3 regions of the Pantoea phytobeneficialis genome follow, and region 3 is predicted to be linked to each of the others. Evidence: predicted binding sites of a transcription regulator. Region 3 holds the regulator's gene; each other region holds the start of a gene.
The links. The regulator CRP, encoded in region 3, controls carbon source genes, mostly activating them, when cyclic AMP is high. The targets are predictions, from matches to a motif close to ATGTGANNNNNNTCACAT.
Positions count from the first base shown of each region.

Region 1: CTZ24_RS03660 (iron-containing alcohol dehydrogenase) is a predicted target of CRP. The motif match lies at 2,433-2,450, and genes of this name have one in related genera.
Region 2: CTZ24_RS09465 (6-phosphofructokinase) is a predicted target of CRP. The motif match lies at 6,071-6,088, and genes of this name have one in related genera.

Region 1 is NZ_CP024636.1:829,332-837,274, forward strand. It holds gene CTZ24_RS03650 (phosphoglycerate dehydrogenase) at 1-211, opposite strand, end outside; gene CTZ24_RS03655 (dihydrodipicolinate synthase family protein) at 272-1,156, opposite strand; gene CTZ24_RS03660 (iron-containing alcohol dehydrogenase) at 1,174-2,322, opposite strand; gene dtnK (D-threonate kinase) at 2,515-3,786, shown strand; gene CTZ24_RS03670 (D-threonate 4-phosphate dehydrogenase) at 3,779-4,759, shown strand; gene CTZ24_RS03675 (DeoR/GlpR family DNA-binding transcription regulator) at 4,766-5,527, shown strand; gene CTZ24_RS03680 (ferredoxin reductase family protein) at 5,792-7,108, opposite strand; gene speD (adenosylmethionine decarboxylase) at 7,391-7,943, opposite strand, start outside.
Region 2 is NZ_CP024636.1:2,024,272-2,032,214, forward strand. It holds gene pqqF (pyrroloquinoline quinone biosynthesis protein PqqF) at 1-2,310, shown strand, start outside; gene CTZ24_RS09450 (YceI family protein) at 2,433-3,017, shown strand; gene CTZ24_RS09455 (hypothetical protein) at 3,058-3,897, opposite strand; gene dld (D-lactate dehydrogenase) at 4,089-5,786, opposite strand; gene CTZ24_RS09465 (6-phosphofructokinase) at 6,222-7,202, shown strand; gene CTZ24_RS09470 (PTS sugar transporter subunit IIB) at 7,213-7,527, shown strand; gene CTZ24_RS09475 (PTS sugar transporter subunit IIC) at 7,520-7,943, shown strand, end outside.
Region 3 is NZ_CP024636.1:3,985,531-3,993,473, forward strand. It holds gene CTZ24_RS18585 (hydrolase) at 1-585, shown strand, start outside; gene CTZ24_RS18590 (YheU family protein) at 588-806, shown strand; gene CTZ24_RS18595 (phosphoribulokinase) at 868-1,737, shown strand; gene CTZ24_RS18600 (OsmC family protein) at 1,785-2,189, opposite strand; gene crp (cAMP-activated global transcriptional regulator CRP) at 2,492-3,124, shown strand; gene CTZ24_RS18610 (YccS/YhfK family putative transporter) at 3,183-5,258, shown strand; gene argD (bifunctional acetylornithine/succinyldiaminopimelate transaminase) at 5,260-6,480, opposite strand; gene CTZ24_RS18620 (aminodeoxychorismate synthase component II) at 6,568-7,143, opposite strand; gene CTZ24_RS18625 (putative adenosine monophosphate-protein transferase Fic) at 7,185-7,778, opposite strand; gene CTZ24_RS18630 (YhfG family protein) at 7,768-7,938, opposite strand.

The sequences.
Region 1 (7,943 bases), 1.2 Mb from region 3:
CAATCTTCAGCTGTGGCGCTTTGCTCAATAGTTCTTCATTGACGTCGGTAAAGGCGACAATCATCGCCACGGTGTCGGGCAGATGCGGCTCCAGCGCGCTGAGCGGGGCATCGGCGGGCAGGGTGATCAGTTCAAAACCCTGCTGTTGCAACGTGGTGATTGGCGTTGCGTCATATTTAGCGAATGATGGTGAGGTACAGATGACTTTCATAACGCTTCCCGGTGTAAAAAGTGGAACAGGCAAGGGCAGCACACGCTGCCCTGACGGCCATTACTGCAAATACTGGTTCACGATCTGACGGATCTTCTGCTCTTCTTCGGCAGTGAAACGCACCGCATAGCGGCTGTCACCGACGTTATAACCGAGCAGAGAAACCGCCTTTTTCACCGCTGCCGGTGAGAAGCCGACGCTGTACAGGTCGGTGCGTAAGCCGGTGACGTTTTCCTGTGCCAGGCGCGAACCTTCGATATCGCCGGCGTGGAAGCGTGCCCAGATGGCGTTGATCTCTTTCGGTGCCACGTTGGCAAGGCCGGAGATGCAGGCTGAGCAGCCATCAACAAAACCCTGATGAATCAGCGAGTCCGGGCCATTCAGCACGTCAAAATTATCGATACCTTTGGCGGCTTGCAGGAAACCGCTCAGGCTTTCGTAGCTGCCCGCGCTGTCCTTGATACCGATGATGTTGGGATGTGACGCCAGCGTGCGCACGGTTTCCGGTTGCAAGGTATTGCCGGTACGCGCCGGGATGTTGTAGAGGAACAGCGGCACGTTCAGCGCATCCGCCACCGTCTGATAGTGGTAAATCAACTCATTCTGCTTCAACGGCACGAAGTACGGGGTGATCACCGATACCGCATCAACACCCAGTTTCTCAATCTGCTTACCGAGACGGATGGTTTCACGGGTGGAGATCTCGCCAATATGTGCCACTACGGGCGCGCTGCCGTTCACTTCATCCACGCAGGTTTCAGTGACCGCCAGTTTCTCCTGCTCATTCAGCACGAAGAATTCACCGTTGGTGCCGCCGCAGAAAATACCGTTACCGGCGCTCAGTTGACGCTTCACCTGCTCACGTTGTGTGGCAGGGTTAAAGGCACCGTCGCGGTCGAAGGTGGTGACAATGGCGGTCAGTACGCCCTGAATTTTGTTGCTCATGATTTCCTCGATAGTCCTTAGTGATTCAATGCCGGAAACAGCGTCAGGTAGACGTTTCGCACGTCATCGGCGCTCACTTTCATCGGTACATTCTTCATCAGGCGTTGCACGTCGAGCGCGGCTTCCACCAGATAGGGCAGGTGATCCGGGCCGATACCCAGCTCTTCCAGGCTGGCAGGCAGTTTCAGGCGCTGTACCAGCGCGGCGAAGTACTCAACCAGCGCGTGCGATTTCGCTTCTTCATCCAGAGTCTGGTCGGCATCAGGCAGCAGGTCATAAGCCTGAGCAAATTTACTCACTGCTGCCGGGCGTACGAAACGCATACAGGGTGCCAACAGGATGGCGTTCGCCACGCCGTGCGGAATGTGATATTTGCCGCCCAGCGGATAAGACATCGCGTGCACCAGATGCGTACCGGCGTGGGCAATCGATGCGCCGCCGTAATATGACGCCCACAGCATATTCAGACGCGCTTCAAGATTACCCGGCTCGGCAACGGCGGTTTCCAGGCTGGCAAACAGCTTTTTCATGCCAATCATCGCGTAGTTATCACTCACCGGGTTGGCGACCGTGGCGGTGAAGCACTCAATCAGGTGGCACAGTGCATCAATGCCGGTAGAAGAGGCGATGTGTGGCGGCATGCTGGTGGTCAGCTCCGGCACCAGCGCGACATAGTCCGGCAGCATCACCGGGGTAATAATGCCGACTTTGGTTTCTTTCTCCGGGATCGCCAGGATGGCGTTCGGCGTGGCTTCTGAACCGGTGCCTGCTGTGGTCGGGATCAGCAGCGAAGTGGTGCGGGTTAGCGGTTTTTCCCCGGCCAGCAGGGCCTCAAGGGTAGGCGCGCCTTTCACGCACAGAATAGAGAGCAGTTTGGCAACGTCCAGTACGCTACCGCCGCCTACACCAATCACCAGATCGACATCGGTCGTCGGCAGGGCAGCAACAATCGCCGCCACATCATGCTGGCTGGGTTCTGGCGGCACGCTGTTGACCACACTGAGGCTGGCAATGTGCTGCTTCAGTTGGGCAATCAACGTCTGGACTGCCGGGATGCCCTCTATATTCTTATCAGTGACCAGCAGCGCTTTCTGCCGACCTTTCAGCAGGTAGCTGAGGTCATTGAGTGCCTGATAGCCGCTAATCACGGTGCTGTTGATATTCATTTCGTACCCTTTTCCCGATGTTATCGCGCTGATTGATTGGTTTTGCTCATCAGTCTGCGATATCTGTCACTAACTGTGCCTGAATTTATAGGGCATATTGATTTCAATTAATTTGATCTTGCTCACATATAATCAATCATGATTGAATATAATCAATATCAACACGGCAAGCTGCCCGTTACAGGAGAGAGGATGCGTTCACAACCTTGGAAAACGCCGGTTCTGGTGATTGCCGATGATTTTACCGGCGCTAACGATGCCGGAAGCGGTCTGGCCCGGGCAGGGGCGCGCGTGCATGTGCTGTTTAATAGCGATACGCCGCATGATGCCAATGCCGCCGATGTACTGGTGATTAGCACCGACAGCCGGGCAGTAAGTGCCACCGAGGCCGCGCAACGCACTGAACGCGCGGTACAGCAGCATCAGGCGATTGCGCGGGATGGCTGGTTGTTTAAGAAGATGGATTCCACGTTACGTGGCAACCCCGGTGCGGAAATTGCCGCAGCGATGGCGGCCAGTGGCAAAGCGCTGGCACTGGTCGTGCCTGCGGTACCAAAGCTGGGGCGCACCACGCGAGGGGGCGAGGTGTGGATCAATCAGCAGCGCCTGACTGACACCGAATTTGCCAGCGACCCGAAAACGCCCGTTACCAGCAGCAATGTGCTGATGCGCTTGCAGATGCAGAGCGATTTGCCAGGTGAAGTGATCAATATCGACACGCTACGCAGCGGCAAGCTGGCGCAGGTGCTGGCAGGGAAGCAGGGGCTGGTGGTGATTGATATTGAGCAGGACGCCGATTTACGCGTTTTGATGCAGGCGGCAGCTGTGCTGTCAACGCGTCCGCTGTTGGCCGGGGCATCTGGTCTGGGTGACGCGCTGGGTGAGTATCTGGCAGGCCGAGAGGCGCGGCCGGTGCTGGCGGTGGTGGGTTCGATGAGCGCCATTGCCCAACAGCAGATTGATCGTCTCAATAGCCAGCGGGCGATTCGCATTATCGATATTGATATCCGTCAGTTGTTTGCCCAGCCAGCATGGCCGCAGGCCAGCAACTGGCAGCAGGCGATGGAGCAGGCATTGCGCATGGGTGAACACTGCGTGGTGCGCACCACCCAACATGCCGCACAGCGTCATGAGATTGACAGGCTGTGCCAGCAGCAACAGGTTTCCCGCCAGCAACTGGGCGAGCGTATCTGCCAGTTTTTGGCCCAACTGACCGAAGCAGTGTGCCGCAACGTCCAGCCTGCCGGGCTGTATCTCTCCGGTGGGGATGTGGCGATTGCCGTGGCACAGGCGTTGGGGGCCAGCGGTTTTCAAATTCAGGGTCTGGTGGCGGGCTGTGTGCCGCACGGGGTTCTGCTTAATAGTGATTTACACCTGCCGGTGATGACCAAAGCGGGTGGCTTTGGCGACGAAAACACCCTGGTAGAAGCCATTCGTTTTATTGAGGAGATGTCGAGTGAATAAAATTATTGCGGTGACCATGGGCGATCCGGCGGGCATCAGCCCGGAGATCATCATTAAAGCGCTGGCGGAAGGCGAGCTGGCCGGTGTTCCGGCGGTGGTGGTGGGCTGTGCCGCAACGCTGCGTCGGGTGATGGGATTGAACATTACGCCGCAGGCTGAGCTGCGCGTGCTGGACCAGGTAAAAGACGCGCATTTTGCGCCGGGTATCATCAACGTGATTGACGAGCCGCTGGCGAACCCGGAAGCGCTGCAACCCGGTGTGGTGCAGAAAGAAGCGGGCGATCTGGCATGGCGCTGCGTGAAACGTGCCACCGAACTGGCTCTGGCTGGGGAAGTGCAGGCGATTGCGACTGCGCCGCTGAACAAAGAAGCCCTGCATTCGGCGGGTCATATCTATCCCGGCCACACCGAACTGCTGGCGCAACTGACCAACACCAAAGATTACGCGATGGTACTGTACACCGATCATCTGAAGGTGATTCACGTCACGACGCATATCGCGCTGCGTAAATTCCTCGACACCCTCAATCGTCCGCGTATTGAGACGGTGATCGGCATGGCAGATACTTTCCTGCGCCGTGTCGGATTCGACAAACCGCGTATTGCGGTTGCCGGGGTTAACCCGCATGCCGGTGAGAATGGTTTGTTTGGTGATGAAGAGATCACTACCGTGGCACCGGCCATCAAAGCGATGAAGGAAAAAGGCATCGATGTTTATGGCCCGTGCCCACCGGATACGGTGTTCCTGCAATGCCAGCAAGGCCAGTATGATATGGTGGTGGCGATGTACCACGATCAGGGGCATATCCCGCTGAAATTGCTTGGTTTTTATGATGGCGTCAATATTACAGCCGGTTTGCCGTTTATCCGTACTTCTGCGGACCACGGCACCGCCTTTGATATCGCCTGGACAGGTAAGGCGAACTCTGCGAGCATGGCGATCTCCATCAAACTCGCGATGCAACTTGCATAGGGAAATATGAAGGGACAAAGTCGCCTCGACCAGATTATGGACTATCTGAAAAGCCATAATCTGGTTACTGTTGAACAGCTGGTGAGCGCTATTTCTGCCTCACCGGCCACTATTCGCCGCGATCTGATCAAGCTGGATAAAGAAGGCGTGATTAGCCGTAGTCACGGCGGCGTTACCCTTAATCGCTTTATCCCCGCCCAGCCAACCACTCTGGAAAAGATGCAGCGTAACCTGGCGGAAAAACAGGCGATCGCTCATTTTGCTGCCGGTTTTGTACAGTCCGGAGATGCGGTGGTACTGGATGCTGGCACCACCATGCTGGAGCTGGCGCGTCAACTGACCCATTTACCGCTGCGGGTGATCACTGCCGACCTGCACATCGCGCTGTTTTTGTCTGAATTCAAACAGATTGAAGTCACCATCATTGGCGGGCGGATCGATGATTCCAGCCAGTCATGCATCGGTGAACATGGTCGCCGCCTGCTGCGTAGCATCAACCCGGATGTTGCCTTTGTCAGCTGTAACTCGTGGAGTATCGAACGCGGCATAACTACGCCAACCGAAGAGAAGGCCGGGCTGAAGATGGATTTGCTGGCGAATGCGCGTCGCCGGATTCTGCTGGCCGACAGCAGCAAATACGGTTCATGGTCACTGTTCTGTGCCGCACCCATTGAGAGTCTGACCGATATCGTGACCGATGCGCGCCTGGATGACGAAGTGTGTCGCAATCTGCGGGAACGTGGAATTGCGCTGCAACTGACAGAATAAATCGATATCCTCACCCTGTCGTGGCTCAAGAGTTCAGGCGCAAATGCGCCGACTCGCTCTTGAGCACGATGATGCCATTCCACGTACTCTTTTCTGAATTCAGTTTGGCATGATGTTAATTCTACCGGCGATGAGTGGTTATTATTTCAGGAACCGGATCAAAAATAGACTCTGCTGTATGCAAAGAATATTATCAATGCCAGTATTATCACTGCCGTGATAAAAACCAGAAGATCGGCAAATAATTTACGCATTTTCGCCTCTTTATACAAAGTGATAGCGTTCTGAGTGATATTTCGCTAACGGAACCTGTAAAGCTGCCAGCGTTTTTTCAATCTCATCCATCATTCTGTTTGGGCCACAGATAAAGTATTCATGTTGTTCATATGGCGCTGGAATATAACGTTGTATCAGTTCACTGCTAATGATACCCGTTTCTCCCGTCCAGTCTTTCGGGGGTTGTTCAAGAACATGTATGACCTGTAGATTAATTCTGTCTGACAAGGCTTCCAGTTCTTCTCTAAAAGTAATGCCATCCCAATTTTTATTACCATAGATTAGTATTATCGGACGTTTATCACCGAGATCGGCAAAAGTTCGGATGATACTCATCATCGGGGTAATACCAATCCCCCCGGCAATTAACACATGCATATCCGCCGGATTACCCACAGTGAATGCGCCATAGGGACCATCAATATAAACACGCTTACCCGCCGTCACATTTCTGATCTTTCGGGTGTAATCGCCAGCATCTTGTATGGTCATTTCAATCGTCTCTTTCGCCATTTCCGCGCTGGATGAAAAAGAGAAGGGATGAGACGTCAATTTGAAAGGACTTCCCCAGACATTCAGCCAGCCAAATTGACCGGGGACAAATGGAAACCCTGCATGACCAACAGGTTGCATCACCAGCGTGGTACTGCCTCCTCGTTCATGGCGCGTTGCAATGACCTGGTAGGGTTTTCGCAACATCAGGAAAGGACGGACGATGCGTGTATAAATCAGCAGGCAGCACCAGAGTATGGCTAATCCTGTCCACAAGGCACGTTTTAAGGGCGCATCTAAATAGAACCCCCAGGCAACCGTATGAAGTAGCCCCGCGCCAATAACTAAAACTGCCAAAATAATATGAGTATAGTGCCAGACTTCGTAGCTAATTTTTAGTTTCACACGCCACATTGCCATCACCATTAAGGCAATAAGAGAATAGGTAGATATTGCCGCAAAGCGTGCCCGCCACGGTGCTTCAATGAAATTAAGTAGTGCCAGTCTTTCTGGTCGCAAAATAAAAAGGATGACAGGATGGGCAATAATCAGGACCAGGGCTATAAAAGACATTTGTTTATGGAAATGATAAATAGTATCTTCGCCCCACGGGCTTGTCACCGCACGAAAGCGGGCGGTAAGACCAACCTGCAATCCTAAAATGGCCAGGCCAGCATAGCCTGCCGCAGCAGAGAATTCTGTCCAAAAATCCCTGGAGGGGGGGAGTGGACCTATCAGAAGAACAAATAACGGACCGGCAGTGAAAAATAGATAGAACAATACCCAGAGAGTATTTCGTGTGAAAATGTTCATGTCCACAACCCCGTGCAGAGTTATTACGGATTATAAATCATTTATTCTGCCATCAGCCTTATGTTGGTGAAATAATGGTCAATCTATTGTACATACGAAGCGTAGACGAACATTTCTGTTTATACCAAATAATAACTGATACCACACGGGCGTGTGTTTATTAATGGGTGGTATTAAAGTGCATCTGAATAATGAATTTATTGATAAATTTTCGCGGCATCCAGGAGGTGGCGGGTTGTTGCCCGCCATAAAGAATTGGCTGGATCACTTTCGTGAACCGTATCAGAACGCTCCGGGTTTCAGGCCCACAGACGGAATATTGCGGCCATAGTAGATCTCCCGCATCTCTTTCCACAGCAAGCCGGTAATGCGCTGGTGTTCTTCCGGGCTGAGATCTTCCGGTTTGGTGTTGAACAGGTAATGCTTCAGATCGAACTCTTTCAGCAACATTTTGGTGTGAAAGATATTTTCCTGATAAACGTTCACATCCAGCATGTCATACATCGACTTCATATCATCCGACATAAAGTTCTGAATCGAGTTGATCGCATGGTCGATAAAGTGCTTCACGCCATTCACATCACGGGTAAAACCGCGCACGCGATAGTCAATGGTGACGATGTCAGATTCCAACTGGTGAATCAGGTAATTCAACGCTTTCAACGGTGAAATCACGCCGCAGGTCGAGACTTCAATATCGGCGCGGAAGGTGCATAATCCGCCTTCCGGATGGCTTTCCGGATAGGTATGCACGCAAATATGGCTTTTATCGAGGTGCGCGACGACGGAGTTGGGCAGCGGGCCGGGATGTTCTGAGTTATCGATGTCTTTCGGA
Region 2 (7,943 bases), 2.0 Mb from region 3:
CGCAGCCTGACACTGGCGAACGGCCTGCGCTGTCACCTCCACCAGCAACCTGATGCGCACGATGCTGCCGCGTTGGTGCAGGTGACAGCGGGCAGCCTGCATGAGCCGGATCGCTGGCCAGGGCTGGCGCATTTGCTGGAACATCTGGTGTTTTGCGGTAGCACAGGCATCGCTGATGACCAGCGCCTGATGCCGTGGGTGCAGCAACAGGGCGGCCAGGTCAACGCGACTACCCAACTCAGCGACAGCGCATTTTTCTTTCAGGTTCCGGCCAGGGCGTTGGAGGCAGGCGTCGCGCGTCTGCTGGATATGCTCGCGGCTCCGCGTCTGACTGAGGAGGCCATCCGCCAGGAAAGTGCCGTCATTGACGCGGAGTATCGTTTGCTGCAACGCCACGCGGCCACATTGAGCGAGGCGGCGTTGCTGGATATGCCTGATGCCCCTGCGCGGTTACGGCGTTTTCGTGTCGGCAGTCAGGTGGTTTTCGGTGACAACGTCACAGACTTGCAGCAGGCGTTACGCGCGTTTCATCAGCAGCATTATGTGGCGGAGAGCATGACGTTGTGGCTGCAAGGCCCACAACCCCTGGTGGAGCTGGAACAACTGGCGCAACGCTATGGTCAGCAACTCAGGCCGGGCACCGCACCGGTCATCGCGTTGCCATCCCCTTCAGGCGGCATCTCGCACCGGCAGATCCAACTGGCGGGCGAAGAAGCCTTCTGGCTGACTTTTATCTTGCCGGACAGCGCCGATACATTACGTGACAACGTCACCTTGTGCCGTCAGTTCTGGCTCGATGAGGCCCCCGGCAGTTTGCTGGCACAACTGCGGGCTGCCGGGTTGTGTGAAAATATCAGCCTGCAATGGTTATGGCGTGATAGCCAACACAGCTGGCTGGCGCTGAAATTTACGGCGCGCACCCTTAGCACGCGCCAGGCTCTGTGCATCGAAGCGCAGTTCCGGCAGCACCTCAGCGACCTGATGCACACCGGAACCCCACAACGTCACCATTATCAGCGGCTGGCGCAGGAAGACTTCCGGCAACTGACACCGCTGGAGCAACTGCGTGGCCGTGCTACTGGCTTTGCGCCGGGCACTGCTGCCGACTTTGGTGACTGGCTCCGGCTCCTGCAACAATGCCAGCCACGCCGATTGCTGACCCAGGTCCAGGTTGACGCGATAACCCGCCACACCCAGGGATTCGACCTCGCGCTTGCCGACTGGTCAGCACCGGCGAAGGTGTCGGCCTCGGGACTGCCATGTTGGTTTTATCCACTGGCACAGCCGCCGAGTCTGCGGGCGTTGCCTGACCAGAGTTTCCCCATGCTGCGGGTAACGCCGGTTCAGCCACAGCAGACCTTGCTGTTGCGTCCGGCATTTTACCAGCCGTTAAGTGATGAGCTTGCCGGGGCGCGCCAGCAATTGCTGCGTCCCATTCTCGCTGCGTTACGCCATAGCGGCGGGCGTGGGAGTTGGCAGCAGGTGCAGGGGAGCTGGCAACTGACCCTGCATCTGCCGAAAGAGCGGGACGCGGCGTTGGCTGCGGTGCAACAAACGGTGCAGGCGCTGCATATTGGGGTTGAACCTCAACCGGTGAATGCTGCTGATGGCATCGTGATTCGTCAGCTGTTAGCAGCGTTGCCGCACCAATTGCTGACAACATCAGCGGCACCAGGCTGGCAGGCGGCCTGGAGTGGTAGCGACATGGCGTTGGCTGAGGACATCGCGCGGGTGCTGAGTGACCTGCCGTTGGCCGCAGCGGCGGCTGAGCCATCATTAACCGCAGGCGTGACCGCCATTCCGTGCTCAGGTCGTGACCAGGCGCTGCTGCTGTTTATGCCATTGATCGCCGCCGATGATGCCTCGCTGGCCGCGTTGCGCATGCTGGCGCTGATTTATGAACCACGCTTTTTCCAGCGCCTGCGGGTCGAACAGCAAATTGGTTATGTGGTGTCGGCGCGCTACCAGCGGGTGGCGGATGTGGATGGCATCCTGCTGGCGTTGCAATCACCTGATATCCCCTGGCCTACGCTTCTCGGTCATTGCAAACGCTTCCTGCGTGCCCTCGATGTTGCTGAGGTCGATCTCGCGGCCTTGCAGCCAACATTGCGCAACCCGCTTTCCAGCGTGGATAACGCGACGGCGGCGTTAAGGGCATTGCGGCAGCAACAGGGACTGGCGGAATTATCGTCCGACGCCATTGATGCTCTTTGCCTGACACAGTTGCAACAACTCCATCAGCGTTTGCTGCGCGGTCGTCGTCACTGGCGAGTTCTGGTGGCGTTAAGTCAGACGCTGAATTGTCCCTAAAAGTAACTGTTTCGTATTGATATTGCTGAATTTTTTTGAAAAATTCAGCCAAAACTCTTCACTGTTCCTGCGCGGCATAATGCCCGACACTCAAGGCATATTCTGAGCAAAAAGGAACACCCGTGAAAAACGTTACTCGCTTCGCACTGCCGTTGCTGGCCGCCGCTACCCTGTACGCTCCGCTGTCACAGGCGGCTGCCATGCACTACGATCTCAACCCGGAACACACCTCGGTGATTGTCACCTGGACCCACTTCGGTTTCTCCCATCCCACCGCCGACATCCCGAACAGCAAAGGTACGCTGGTGTTTGATAAGGACCACCCGGAGCAGTCACGCGTTGACGTCACGCTGCCGATCACCCAGATCGATAGCCATGTCCCGGCGCTAACCAAAGAGTTTCTCGGCAAAGAGTATTTCGACACCGCGAAATATCCGTCAGCGGTGTTCCACAGCACCAAAGTGGTCGCGAAGGGCGATAATAAGTTTGATGTAGAAGGGAATCTGACCCTGAAAGGCATCACCAAACCGATTACTCTGCACGCCACTCTGAACCAGCAGGGTGAGCATCCGATGGTGAAGAAGCAGGCGATTGGTTTTGATGCCACCGGCACCATCAAGCGTTCTGACTTCAAGCTGGATAAATATGTTCCGGCGGTGAGCGACGATGTGACGCTCACCATTTCGACCGAAGCGTACGCGAAGTAATTAAGGTCCATAATGGCGCGATTTATCGCGCCATTATGGATTAAGCCATAAATCCAAACGGCGCAAGCTCAGGTAGCTCAACTTTGAGTTGATGCCATTGTTGGTCGCGACCCCGGATAAAGATTTTATTATCCCCTTCCATTTTAAGCAGTTCACCAGGATGTGATTTCTCATTGATAGATTTAGGTGCTTGATAGACCGGAGCATTCTTGTCGATCTCATGCCAGATGCCACGCAAATCCATAATCATGGTATAGAGCGGGTTGCTGGCATCGATCTGACCGGGAATCAGTCTGTTGGCTATTTCTGTCACCGTTTTCTGACTAAGATCCCCATGCAGCAGCAGAAACATGTCATAGCTAAAAAAGAAATCCCGTAACACGGCGACTCTGTCGGGAGAATAGATAGCTGAAGCCCCTTTGGTTGTGCAGATTACACACATTTCGTTATGTTGTATCTGAACACCATTCAGGGTTGAATTTCTCTCCGGATGATAAAAGAAATAATCCTTATTACCCATGTCAATCTTTAATTCGTCTGTTGTATCCAGTTGTGTTCGTATGCCGTTATTATGCTGGAAAATTAATTTTTCTTGAGTACGTTGAATCACCGAAGCGTCGGAACTCTGCAATAGCCAGTTATTCGGGAACCACATACGTCCGGGCGTAAAAGACCAATGGGGAAGTATGTTATTTGCTATCAGAGGAGGATTTGTGGCATCAACGGAATGAGCAACGGAGACAGCGCTGTTGGGCGAGTTAGCAATATCAGATATATTCTGGTAGAGAAGAGGATATATTTTTTCCGTTTCTTCCTTAGTGTAATCATGGCTTTCCGTGTAAGGCGTGCTTGACGTGAAATTTGCTGTAATTAAGTTCATTTAGCCCCCAGGTGGAATCAATAACCAATACTTGACTGTCCACTATGGTGCATTTCCATCACTATGTATTTATATTTATAATAATTTCAGGTTGCTGTGCCGATTTGATGTTTTCTTACTGAAATTAATCAGAATTAAATCATAATCTTTTTGCGTGGCGGCGCAGGATATTGCGCCGCCACGGGCATGAGTTACTCCGCCCAGAATTTCTTCTTACTGGTTTTGCCAATCCCCGGATTGCAACTGTTGGTCGGATCGAGTTGTTTCCAGTGCGCCACATGATCGCAGGATGCGTGATACAGATGTCCGACGTTATGTTCTGCCGGATACTTCGCCCCACGCTGCTCCAGTACGACTTTCACCGCCTCTTTAAACGCCTTCGCATCCACGCCCGCCTTCAGCACATAATCCTGATGATTAACGTAGCAGAAGAAATGCCCGCAGCAGGAATCGACCTGCACCTGCGCTGCCAGGTGATCTGGCAGCGTTAAACGCCAGGCATCATCATTACGACGCAACGCCACGTCGAACGCCACCAGACGCTCATTCGGGTTGTAGCCCAGCGCATCACAGTAGGAGATGGTGCAGCCGCCCACGCCAAAGCGCACCAGGAAGGCATCTGCTGCTTCGCGTGCATCGCAGTGGAAGAAATCACCGCTGTGGTTGGCAAAAAAATCTGCCAGTAACCCCTGCAATTCAGCGGTTTGCGCTGACTCCACCTTAATCATCAGATGATGTTCATACGCGCTGCGATAATCCATGATGCGTGGCGCGACAAAGCGCGGAGTGATCTGATTAAAGAATTGCAGCACCCGATCAACAAAATTGCGTGGCAAAAATTTCAGGTGGCTGACGCGCACATCCCACCTGGCTTTGCCGGCCATCAGGCGCGGTATCGCCTGCGGGCCGAGTTTGCGAATTGCCAGATACATATGTTTGGCGTAACGCACGGTGAGGTCAAAGGCGTTACGGTGGATATACTCCGCCTGCACCGGCAATTCACTCATCCGCGTCAGCAGATAGCGGCGCAGTTCCACCAGCACCAACTCATCGTTGGTGCCGATATAGAAGGTGTCGCTGCCAGCACTGGCTTCGAAGGTAGGAAGACGCACCGCAAACACCACCACTTTACCTGCGCTACCCGAACTGTCATGCAGATAACGCAGATCGCCATTAAAGCGCGCGGGGCTGTCGGCGCTGACGTCGCGCAGACGGTCAGCGTAGTCATCCGCCCAGATCTTTCCCTGCCAGTCGGGTTGGTCACCGGTTTGGTACTGCTGACGGGTGAGATTTTCCAGCATCGCTTCCGGCGTGTCACCCAGCGCAATGCCGAGATGGTTGACCATCTCCAGTCGACCATCATCATGAATGCGGGCAAATAACGATTTTTCGGTAAACGCCGGACCACGGCGAATCAGCGAGCCACCGGAGTTGTTGCAGATGCCGCCGACCACCGACGCACCAATACAGGACGAACCAATGACCGAGTGCGGCTCACGCCCCAGCGGTTGCAATGTTTGTTCCAGCTCCGTCAGGGTGGTGCCGGGGAAGGCAATCACCTGACGCGCCTCATCAATGACCTGCACGCCCTGTAACTGGCGGGTGCTGACAATCACCACCTCACGATCGTAATCGTTGCCGTCCGGCGTCGAGCCGCCGGTTACGCCGGTGTTTGATGCCTGCATCAGAATAATGGCGTCGTGCGCCACGCATACCTGAAGGGTTTGCCACAGTTGTAATAATGTCTGGGGGAGCACCACGGCCAGTGCCTCACCGCGCCCAACGCGAAATCCTTTGGTGTACCAGGCCTTATCATCAGAATGGGTTAACAGCTGTTTTTCACCTACCACGTCACTCAGTTGACGCAACATTTCCTGCGGGGATGTCATGTTTTCTCTTCTGTGTCATGTGTCTGCCGGGTTATTGGACAGGCGGATACGGCGCTATGTCAATCATTCATCGGCACTAAAGTTAAAATAACGCACTGAAGCATTATCCCTTTATCTCGCGCGGAAAAACCGCGGCGTACCAATAAAAATGCGCGGGTTATCACAAAATAGAGGCAAAGCAAAAAGACAAATAAATTGTTAAATCGGGCCAGACAGGCAGAGGTGTGAAAAATATATAACGTGATGAATTTTATAATAATTCCATCTCTTTGGAAAAATTTACCATGTGATTAACATCACAAAATTAGGTCTGTAAATATCTTTGTCAATGACCTCGACGGATAAATTCGTAGCAATAATGTGATCTCCATTGCAAATACAAATCCTCTTCACCGGAAGAATGGCTGTCAGAAGCGCAGCGTAAGGAGCAGGATAATGAGAATTGGCATGGTGATCAGCGGTGGTGATGTTACCGGCATAAATAACTTTATCTTTCAGATTTCTCGCTTAACCCAGGCGGATATGGTGTTATTTAACGGCGGCATTCCAGGGTTGCTGGAAAATAAACATCAAGAAATATCGCAGCGTGATCTTGTGGATTATGCCATCGCGGCGATCCCGGTGATGCAATCAGGACGGCCAACGAGAAAATTAATTCGACCGGAATATGAAGCCATAGCGAAACAACTTAAATCGCTACGCATTGACGTATTAATTATGGCCGGAGGCGATGGGTCGCTGCAATTCCTCCATATCCTGAGTGAATTTGGTGTCAATTGCTTTGGCGTTGGTATGACCATCGATAACGATGTATTCGGCAGCGATTATACTATTGGCTTTTCCACCGCCTGTGAACAGGTGCTGAAGGAAGTGGCGAAATTACGTAACACCGGGCGTGGATTGCCGGGGCGCGTATTTATGGTGGAGTTGCTGGGTGGTTATTGTGGCGAATTAACCCTGCAATCAGCGATTAAATCCAATGCGGATTTTGCCTTGATCCCCGAGTGCCAGATTCCGCCGCATGAGCTGGCGGAACGGGTCACGGCACGTCTGGCGCAGCAAAACAGCGTGATTATTCTGTGCTCTGAAGCCTATACCCGCGAATATTCGCCGGGGTTCCAGGGGGCGATCGATACCTTAATTAAACAACTTGAACCTTTGATTGGTGTGCGTATCCGTAAAACCATCATCGGTTACGGCCTGCGTAATGGCGAACCCACCTGTGAAGAAATTTATCAGGGCACCATTATGGCCAGCGAAGTGGCGCGTTGTATTCAGTCGGGAATGCGCAATAAAGCCGTCATTATTAATGGCAGCAATAAACCGATACCCATTGATTTAATAAGCATGAAAAAACGCCTGGTTGACACCGAAGGGCATCATTACAAACTCGCTAAACAACTGCATATTCTGTGAGGAGATAGCCATGCTGAAAATATTATGTGTGTGCGGATGTGGTCTGGGGTCCAGTTTCGCCATCGAAATGAGCGCCAAAGCGGTATTAAAAAAGTTAGAAATTGATGCAGATATCGATCACACCACCATTTCTGAAGCCAATGCGTTTAAATCCGACATGATTTTAACGCAGAAGGCATTTGCCGACGTATTAAATGCCGATGCCAGTCCGGAACAAATGAAACGCGTGATTATTCTCAACAAGCTGACCGATAAGGCGGAAATTGAGCAAAAGATCGTGGCGTTTATGAAAGAACACAACATGAAGGTTGCCAGCCATGAATAGTGTTATTAACTTCCTGGTCAAAGATCTGTTAGGGCAGGCATCGATTCTGATCGCCTTTATTGCCCTGGTGGGTCTGCTGCTGCAAAAAAAATCCGCAGGCAAGGTGGTGGAAGGCACCTTTAAAACCCTGCTCGGTTTCTTAATTATGATGGCGGGTATCAACATCATTGTCGGTACGCTGACCTTCCTGAATACCATCTTTACCCACGGCTTTGGCATGCAGGGTTATATCACCGATGTTGCTGCCATCGCCGGGTTAGCGAACCGCGAGCTGGGTTCAGAGGTGGCGTTGACACTGTTGGTGATCTTTATTGTCAACATCATCATTGCCCGTCTGACACCGTTCAAATACATCTTCCTCACCGGACAGGCGCTGCTGTGGATGGCGACTATCGGTGCGGTGATCGGCTACAAAG
Region 3 (7,943 bases):
GATGTCCCCACCACCGCCGTCGGCGTGTCGCTGGGCGGTAATATGCTGGCATGTCTGACCGGGTTGGAGGGACATGATGCGCCGCTGGATGCCGCAGTCGCCATCTCTGCGCCCCTGCTGCTGGAACCCTGTAGCCAGAAGCTGGAGAACGGTTTCTCACGTTTTTATCAGCACTACCTGCTGACGCAGCTGAAAAAGAACGCTAAACGTAAGTTGAAAGCCTGGCCTGGCACCCTGCCGGTCGATTTACGCGAACTGCGCGCCCTGCGCCGCCTGCGCGACTTTGACGATGCCGTCACCTCCAGAGCACACGGTTTTGTCGACGCAGGCGATTATTATCATCGTGCCAGCGCGATGCCGCTGCTGACCGGGGTACGCAAACCGCTGCTGATCATCCATGCTAAGGACGATCCCTTTATGACCGACGCAGTAATACCGAAGCCGGAGCAACTGTCGTCCTCGATTCAATATCAGCTGACGCAGCAAGGCGGCCATGTCGGCTTTGTTGGCGGTACGCTGCTACGACCGCAAATGTGGCTGGAACAACGCGTGCCGCAGTGGCTATCAACTTACCTGGATGTATGATCGTGATTATTCCGTGGCAACAACTTGAAGCTGAAACGCTGGAAAACCTGATCGAAGCCTTTGTATTACGCGAAGGCACCGACTACGGTGAACAGGAGCGCAGTCTGGCGCAAAAAGTCGCTGATGTGCGTCGCCAGCTGGAACGCGGTGACGCAGTACTGGTGTGGTCAGAACTGCACGAAACCGTCAATATCATGGCACGCGGTGAATTTCGCGGCTAATGCACATCCCGGCTTTTCGTGCTAACAATGCTCATCGCCGGACTTCACAGGGAGCTTTGTTATGTCAGCCAGGCATCCGATCATTGCCGTTACCGGTTCCAGCGGCGCCGGAACCACCACCACCAGCCTTGCCTTCCGCAAAATATTCCAGCAGTTGAACCTGCATGCGGCGGAGGTCGAAGGTGACAGTTTTCATCGCTACACGCGCCCTGAGATGGACATGGCGATCCGCAAAGCGCGCGACCTTGGCCGTCATATCAGCTATTTCGGCCCGGAGGCCAACGATTTTGGCCTGCTGGAGCAAACCTTTAAGCAATACGGTAAAACCGGTCTTGGTCAGTCGCGCAAATATCTGCATACCTATGACGAGGCCGTGCCGTGGAATCAGGTGCCGGGTACCTTCACCCCGTGGCAGCCGCTGCCGGAAAACACCGATGTGTTGTTTTATGAAGGCTTGCACGGCGGGGTGGTGACGCAGCAGCACAACGTGGCTGAACACGTCGACTTATTGGTAGGTGTGGTACCGATCGTCAACCTTGAGTGGATTCAAAAGCTGATTCGCGACACCAGCGAGCGCGGCCATTCACGCGAAGCGGTGATGGATTCGGTGGTGCGTTCGATGGAAGATTACATCAACTTCATCACCCCGCAGTTCTCACGCACCCATATCAACTTCCAGCGCGTACCCACCGTCGATACGTCTAACCCGTTTGCTGCGCGTGAAATTCCATCACTTGATGAAAGCTTTGTGGTGATCCATTTCCGTGGTCTGGAAGGTATTGCCTTCCCCTATCTGCTGGCGATGATTCAGGATTCCTTTATCTCGCATATGAACACCCTGGTGGTGCCCGGCGGCAAAATGGGTCTGGCGATGGAGCTGATTATGACGCCGCTGGTGCAGCGACTGATTGAAGGCAAACGCATCGAATAATCAAACATAACCGTAACGGCGCGATTTATCGCGCCGTTACGACCGGGCTAGAGTTCAATAACCTCGTAGCTGTGGGTGATTTCTACCCCTTTGCCCAGCATAATCGCTACCGAGCAATATTTTTCAGCCGACAGATCAACCGCCCGCGCCACTGCTTTATCGCCCAGCGCTTTGCCGGTAACAATAAAATGCAGGTTGATATGTGTGAAAATGCGTGGCGCTTCTTCACGACGTTCCGAGGTCAGTTTGACCTCACAATCCTTCACATCATTGCGCCCTTTTTGCAGGATCGACACGACGTCAATCGCGCTGCAACCGCCTGCCGCCATCAGCACCATCTCCATCGGGCTCGGTGCTTTGTCGCCCGAATTGCCATCCATTAATATCTGGTGACCTGATGAGGATTCTCCGAGAAAGGTAAGCCCTTCCACCCATTTAACCCGTGCCTGCATTATTCTTTCTCCTGAATAGGCTGATTTGCCGCCAGAGTACGCTTTCACCTGAGAAACAGCAATCCAGACTAATCGCCCTTTTGCTGAAGCGAGACAACAGAAGACAGCTAGCAAAAGCTGTGCTACAAACAGAGCTGAAAATATTTTCGTCGCAATAGACGAAGGCGGGAAGAATCAGAAGCCTGGCTTAAGAGTCCACCCGAATAATTTTCCTTAACAGGAAGCGCTCTACGATTTCACCGCCTGACAGGGAAAACTGCCCCCTGTGTTTTGGGCACGATTACAACAGAGGATAATAGCGAATGGTTCTCGGCAAACCGCAAACAGACCCTACACTCGAATGGTTCCTGTCCCATTGCCATATTCACAAATATCCATCCAAAAGCACCCTGATTCATCAGGGTGAGAAAGCGGAAACGCTCTACTACATCGTGAAAGGTGCCGTTGCGGTGCTGATCAAGGATGAAGAAGGCAAAGAGATGATTCTCTCCTACCTCAATCAGGGGGATTTCATCGGCGAGCTTGGCCTGTTTGAAGAAGGTCAGGAACGTAGTGCCTGGGTACGAGCCAAAACTGCCTGCGAAGTGGCTGAAATTTCCTACAAAAAATTCCGTCAGCTGATTCAGGTAAACCCGGATATTTTAATGCGTCTTTCGGCGCAGATGGCGCGTCGCCTACAGGTGACATCAGAAAAAGTGGGCAACCTTGCCTTCCTTGATGTGACCGGTCGCATTGCGCAGACGCTGCTCAATCTGGCCAAACAGCCCGATGCCATGACCCACCCGGACGGGATGCAGATCAAAATCACCCGTCAGGAAATTGGTCAGATCGTCGGATGCTCACGCGAGACAGTTGGCCGTATTCTGAAAATGCTGGAAGATCAAAACCTGATCTCCGCACATGGTAAAACCATCGTCGTTTACGGCACCCGCTAATTTCTTCTCACCCACGGCGTGATGGCAGCATCACGCCGTTTTTGTCTGCGATGAGCTGATGTGGCGTCGAATCATCTATCATCCCGAAGTGAACTATGCCCTGCGGCAAACGCTGGTGCTGTGCCTGCCCGTGGCCCTCGGCTGGCTGTTTGGCGACCTGCAAAAAGGCTTGCTGTTCTCCTTAGTGCCCGCCTGTTGCAACATCGCCGGTCTTGATACGCCCCATAAACGCTTTTTTAAACGCCTGATTATTGGCGGTTCCCTGTTTGCGACCGGCAGCTTTCTGATCCAGTGGCTGACGGATTATCACGTCCCCCTGCCGCTGATTCTGCTGGTGCTGCCACTATTAGTGGGCGTGACGGGTGAGATCAGCCCGTTGCATGGCCGCTTGTTACCCGCCACGCTGATTGCCTCCATCTTTACCCTGAGCCTGGTGGGACGTATGCCGATCTGGGTGCCTCCGCTGCTCTATATCGGCGGGACCTTGTGGTATGGGTTGTTCAACTGGTTCTGGTTTTGGCTGTGGAAAGAGCAGCCGATGCGCGAGTCGCTGAGCCTGCTGTACCGTGAGCTGGCGGATTATTGCGATGCCAAATATACCCTGTTGACGCAGCTGACCGACCCGGAGAAAGCGCTGCCGCCGTTGCTGGCACGCCAGCAAAAAGCGGTAGATCTGATCACCACCTGCTACCAGCAAATGCATATGCTGTCGGCCAGCCGCGATAACAGCCATAAACGCCTGACGCGTGCCTTTCAGGTGGCACTCGATTTGCAGGAACATATCTCCGTCAGCCTGCATCAGCCGGAAGAAGTGCAAAAGCTGGTGGAGCAGAGCCATGCTGAAGCGGTGATTCGCTGGAATGCCAAGACCATCTCCGCCCGTCTGCGCTTGCTGGCCGATGCCATTTTGTATCACCAGCTGCCGGAACGGTTTCAAATGGATAAGCAGCTGGGTGCGCTGGAAAAAATTGCCCGCCAGCACCCGGACAATCCGGTGGGGAATTTCTGCCTGTATCACTTCAGCCGCATTGCGCGCGTGCTGCGCACCCAGAAACCGCTGTATACCCGTGATCTGATGGCCGATCGCCAACGGCGTCTGCCGTTTTTTCCGGCGCTGCGCAGCTATCTGTCGCTGAAATCCCCCGCCTTACGCACCGCTGCACGTTTTGCCGTGATGCTGATGTTTGGTAGCGCGCTGGCGCTGTTCTTCAACATCCCCAAACCTTACTGGATTCTGATGACCACCATGTTCGTCAGCCAGAATGGCTACAGCGCCACTCGGGTAAGAATTCAACACCGAGCGCTCGGCACCTTTGCCGGGCTGTTGATTGCTGCCGCCTCGTTACGCTTTGACGTACCGGAATCCATCACCCTGTTGTTTATGCTGGCGATCACCCTCGCCAGCTATCTGGTGACACGTAAATATTACGGCTGGTCAATGATTGGCTTTACGGTGACGGCGGTGTATTCGCTCCAGTTGCTGTCACTGAATGGCGCGCAGTTCCTGCTGCCACGCATGATGGATACGCTAATGGGATGTCTGATTGCCTTTGGCGGCATGATTTGGCTGTGGCCGCAGTGGCAGAGCGGCTTACTGCGTAAGAATGCGCACGATGCGCTGGAAGCCGACCAGGAAGCGATGCAATTATTGCTCGGACCGGAGCAGTCACCGGAGAAACTGGCGTATCAGCGCATCAAGGTCAACCAGGCGCATAACGCCATGTTTAACTCGCTGAATCAGGCGATGACCGAGCCGGGCTTCAATTCGCAGTACCTGAAAGATATGCGGCTCTGGGTGACGCACAGTCAGTTTATTGTCGAACACATCAACGCCATGACTATCCTGGCACGCGAACATACCATGCTGACGCCTAAGTTGGCGGAAAGGTATCTGCAATCCTGTGAGATCGCGCTGCAACGCTGTCAGCAGCGGCTGGAGCATGATGGCCCCGGTAACGACAGCAATATTCTGGAAGCACCGGAAAACATCAATGAGGGGGCGGTAACGATTGTCGAGCAGCATGTGAAGCGCATTCTGCAACACCTGAACGTGATGCACACCATCTCTTCTCTGGCATGGAGCCAGCGACCACATCATGGCCGCTGGCTGACCGGACTACGGGTGAAAAACTGAGTTACGCCGCCAGCACCTTCTCGATAGCCACTGCGAACCGCGCCATACCCTCTTCGATATCGGTCGGTTCAATCACCAGTGACGGTACAAAACGGATCACATCATTGCCAGCAGTCAGGATCATCAGACCTTCGGCGGCAGCGGCATGCAGAATGTCACGCGCCTTGCTGGCATGCTGCGGCTTCAATGCCGCACCGATCAACAGACCTTTGCCACGAATATCCGTGAACAGGTCAAATTTGCTATCCAACGCTTTCAAGGCTTCCACAAACTGCTGACGGCGTGATTCAACACCGTCCAGCACGTCAGGGGTGTTGATGATGTCGAGCGCCGTTTCGGCAATCGCACAGGCCAGCGGGTTGCCGCCGTAAGTGGTGCCATGCACGCCGGGAGCCATCACCGAGGCGATTTCATTGGTGGTCAGCATCGCGCTTACCGGGAAGCCGCCGCCCAGCGCTTTCGCGGTGGTGATGATATCCGGGGTGATGCCGTAGTGTTCGTAAGCGAACAGCTTGCCGCTACGGCCCATGCCGCTCTGCACTTCGTCCAACACCAGCAGCGCGTTGTGCTCATCACACAAGGCACGCAGGCCCTGCATAAACTCAGGAGTGGCAGGCATCACACCGCCTTCGCCCTGAATCGGTTCGACCACGATGGCGCAGGTGTGATCGTCGATCACCGCTTTTACCGCCGCCAGATCGTTGAAGGGAACATGCACGATATCAGCCGGTTTCGGGCCAAAGCCGTCGGAGTATTTCGGCTGACCACCCACTGATACGGTAAACAGCGTGCGCCCGTGGAAAGCGTTATGGAAGGCGATGATTTTGCTTTTGAACGGACTGTGTTTTTTGCAGGCGTAGTAGCGCGCCAGCTTAAACGCGGCTTCGTTAGCTTCGGCACCGGAGTTACCAAAGAACACGCGATCAGCAAAGGTCGCGGCAATCAGTTTACTCGCCAGACGCAACGCCGGTTCATTGGTGAACACATTGCTGGTGTGCCACAGGGTTTCCCCCTGGGTTTTCAGTGTCTCCACCAGCGCCGGATGGCAGTGGCCCAGCGCAGTCACCGCGATGCCGCCAGAGAAATCGATATATTCTTTGCCCTGTTGATCCCAGACTCGGCTGCCCTTGCCTTTTACCGGCACAAACTGCGCTGGTGCATAAACAGGCAAAATAACGTTATCGAACGTTTCCCGGGTTACCGCTAGCTTTTCTGCTGCCATTGCCTACCTCATCGGATTATTTGTTGAGCTGACGTGAAATTATAATCACAAAATATGCATAAAAAATCACACAAAGGCAAACACAACTTAAGTCTTCAGGAAATTCGCCAGAAGCTGATGGCCCTGCTCGCTGAGGATGCTTTCCGGGTGAAATTGCACCCCCTCGAGTGGCAGCGTTTTATGGCGGAATCCCATGATCTCATCCGGTTCACCATCACGCAGGCTCCAGGCGGTAATTTCGAACTCTTCAGGGAGGGTCGCGCGCGCCACAATCAGCGAATGGTAACGGGTGACGTTGAGCGGATTATTTAACCCACGAAAGACACCGCTGTCGTTATGGCGAATCGCCGACGTTTTGCCGTGCATCACCTGACGCGCGCGTACCACCTGCGCGCCATACACCTGGGCAATGGCCTGATGGCCAAGGCATACGCCAAGGATCGGTAAGCGGCCAGCAAAACGGCGGATCGCCGCCAACGAGATGCCGGACTGATCCGGAGTGCAGGGGCCAGGCGAAATCACCAGATGAGTGAGCGGTAGCGCCTCCATTTCGTCGAGGGTGATGGCATCGTTGCGCACCACCCTGACGTCAGCACCCAATTGGCAAAAGTATTGGTAGAGATTCCAGGTGAAGGAGTCGTAATTATCGATTAACAGCAGCATAGCGCCCTCAGGCAGGTCAAACCGCCGCTATTCTACGCATTTTAGCGGGCGGGGCTTACCACTTTTGCAAACTGCGCACTGAGCAGAGTTAAATCGCCACCTACCGCCTCGCGAATCGCCGCACGCCAGCTATCACGGTCCAGTTTATCCCACGTCAGCAAATAGCCTGCGTGCAACGCCAGTTGCTCGAAGAAGATGCGTTGTGCGCGGCCATTCCCGGCCCGGAACGGATGCAGCACATAAATCTCGCAGTAGTAATGTGCCAGACGCCTGACAAATTCATCCTGCGCCAGATGGCTCAACCCGTCTTCATCCGCCAGTGCACTCATCAGGTTGTTACCCTCTTTCTCGATGTAGGCGCAGTGACAATATGGCGTCTCGTCGCTCCAGATATCTACCGTGCGCAGCTCACCGGCCCAACTGTAGAGATCCTGAAACAGGGTGCGATGAATATGACACAGCCATGGCATCCCCCTGCGCTGCGGCCCCAACTCCAGGGTGGCAAGCCGTGCCGCGCTGAACGCCAGTTCGGCTTTACGCAATTGGGCGCTGTCGTGAATATCCAGGCGATTCTTCAGCACGCTGTCGTTATGCCACAGATAGGGATCGCGTACCGCCAGTGAGTTATCCGCCATATTGCCTCCTTAACGAGGTCAGCCGTTCGTCGGCCTGTTCAAGCGTGATGGCCGGTTCGCTCAGCATATAGCCCGCCAGACGGCAGCTGGCCTGATAGCTGGCAGCACGGCGCTGTTGCCACAGCGTGGCTTTCTGTTTGTCGGTCAGTTTGCTGGTCATAGAGC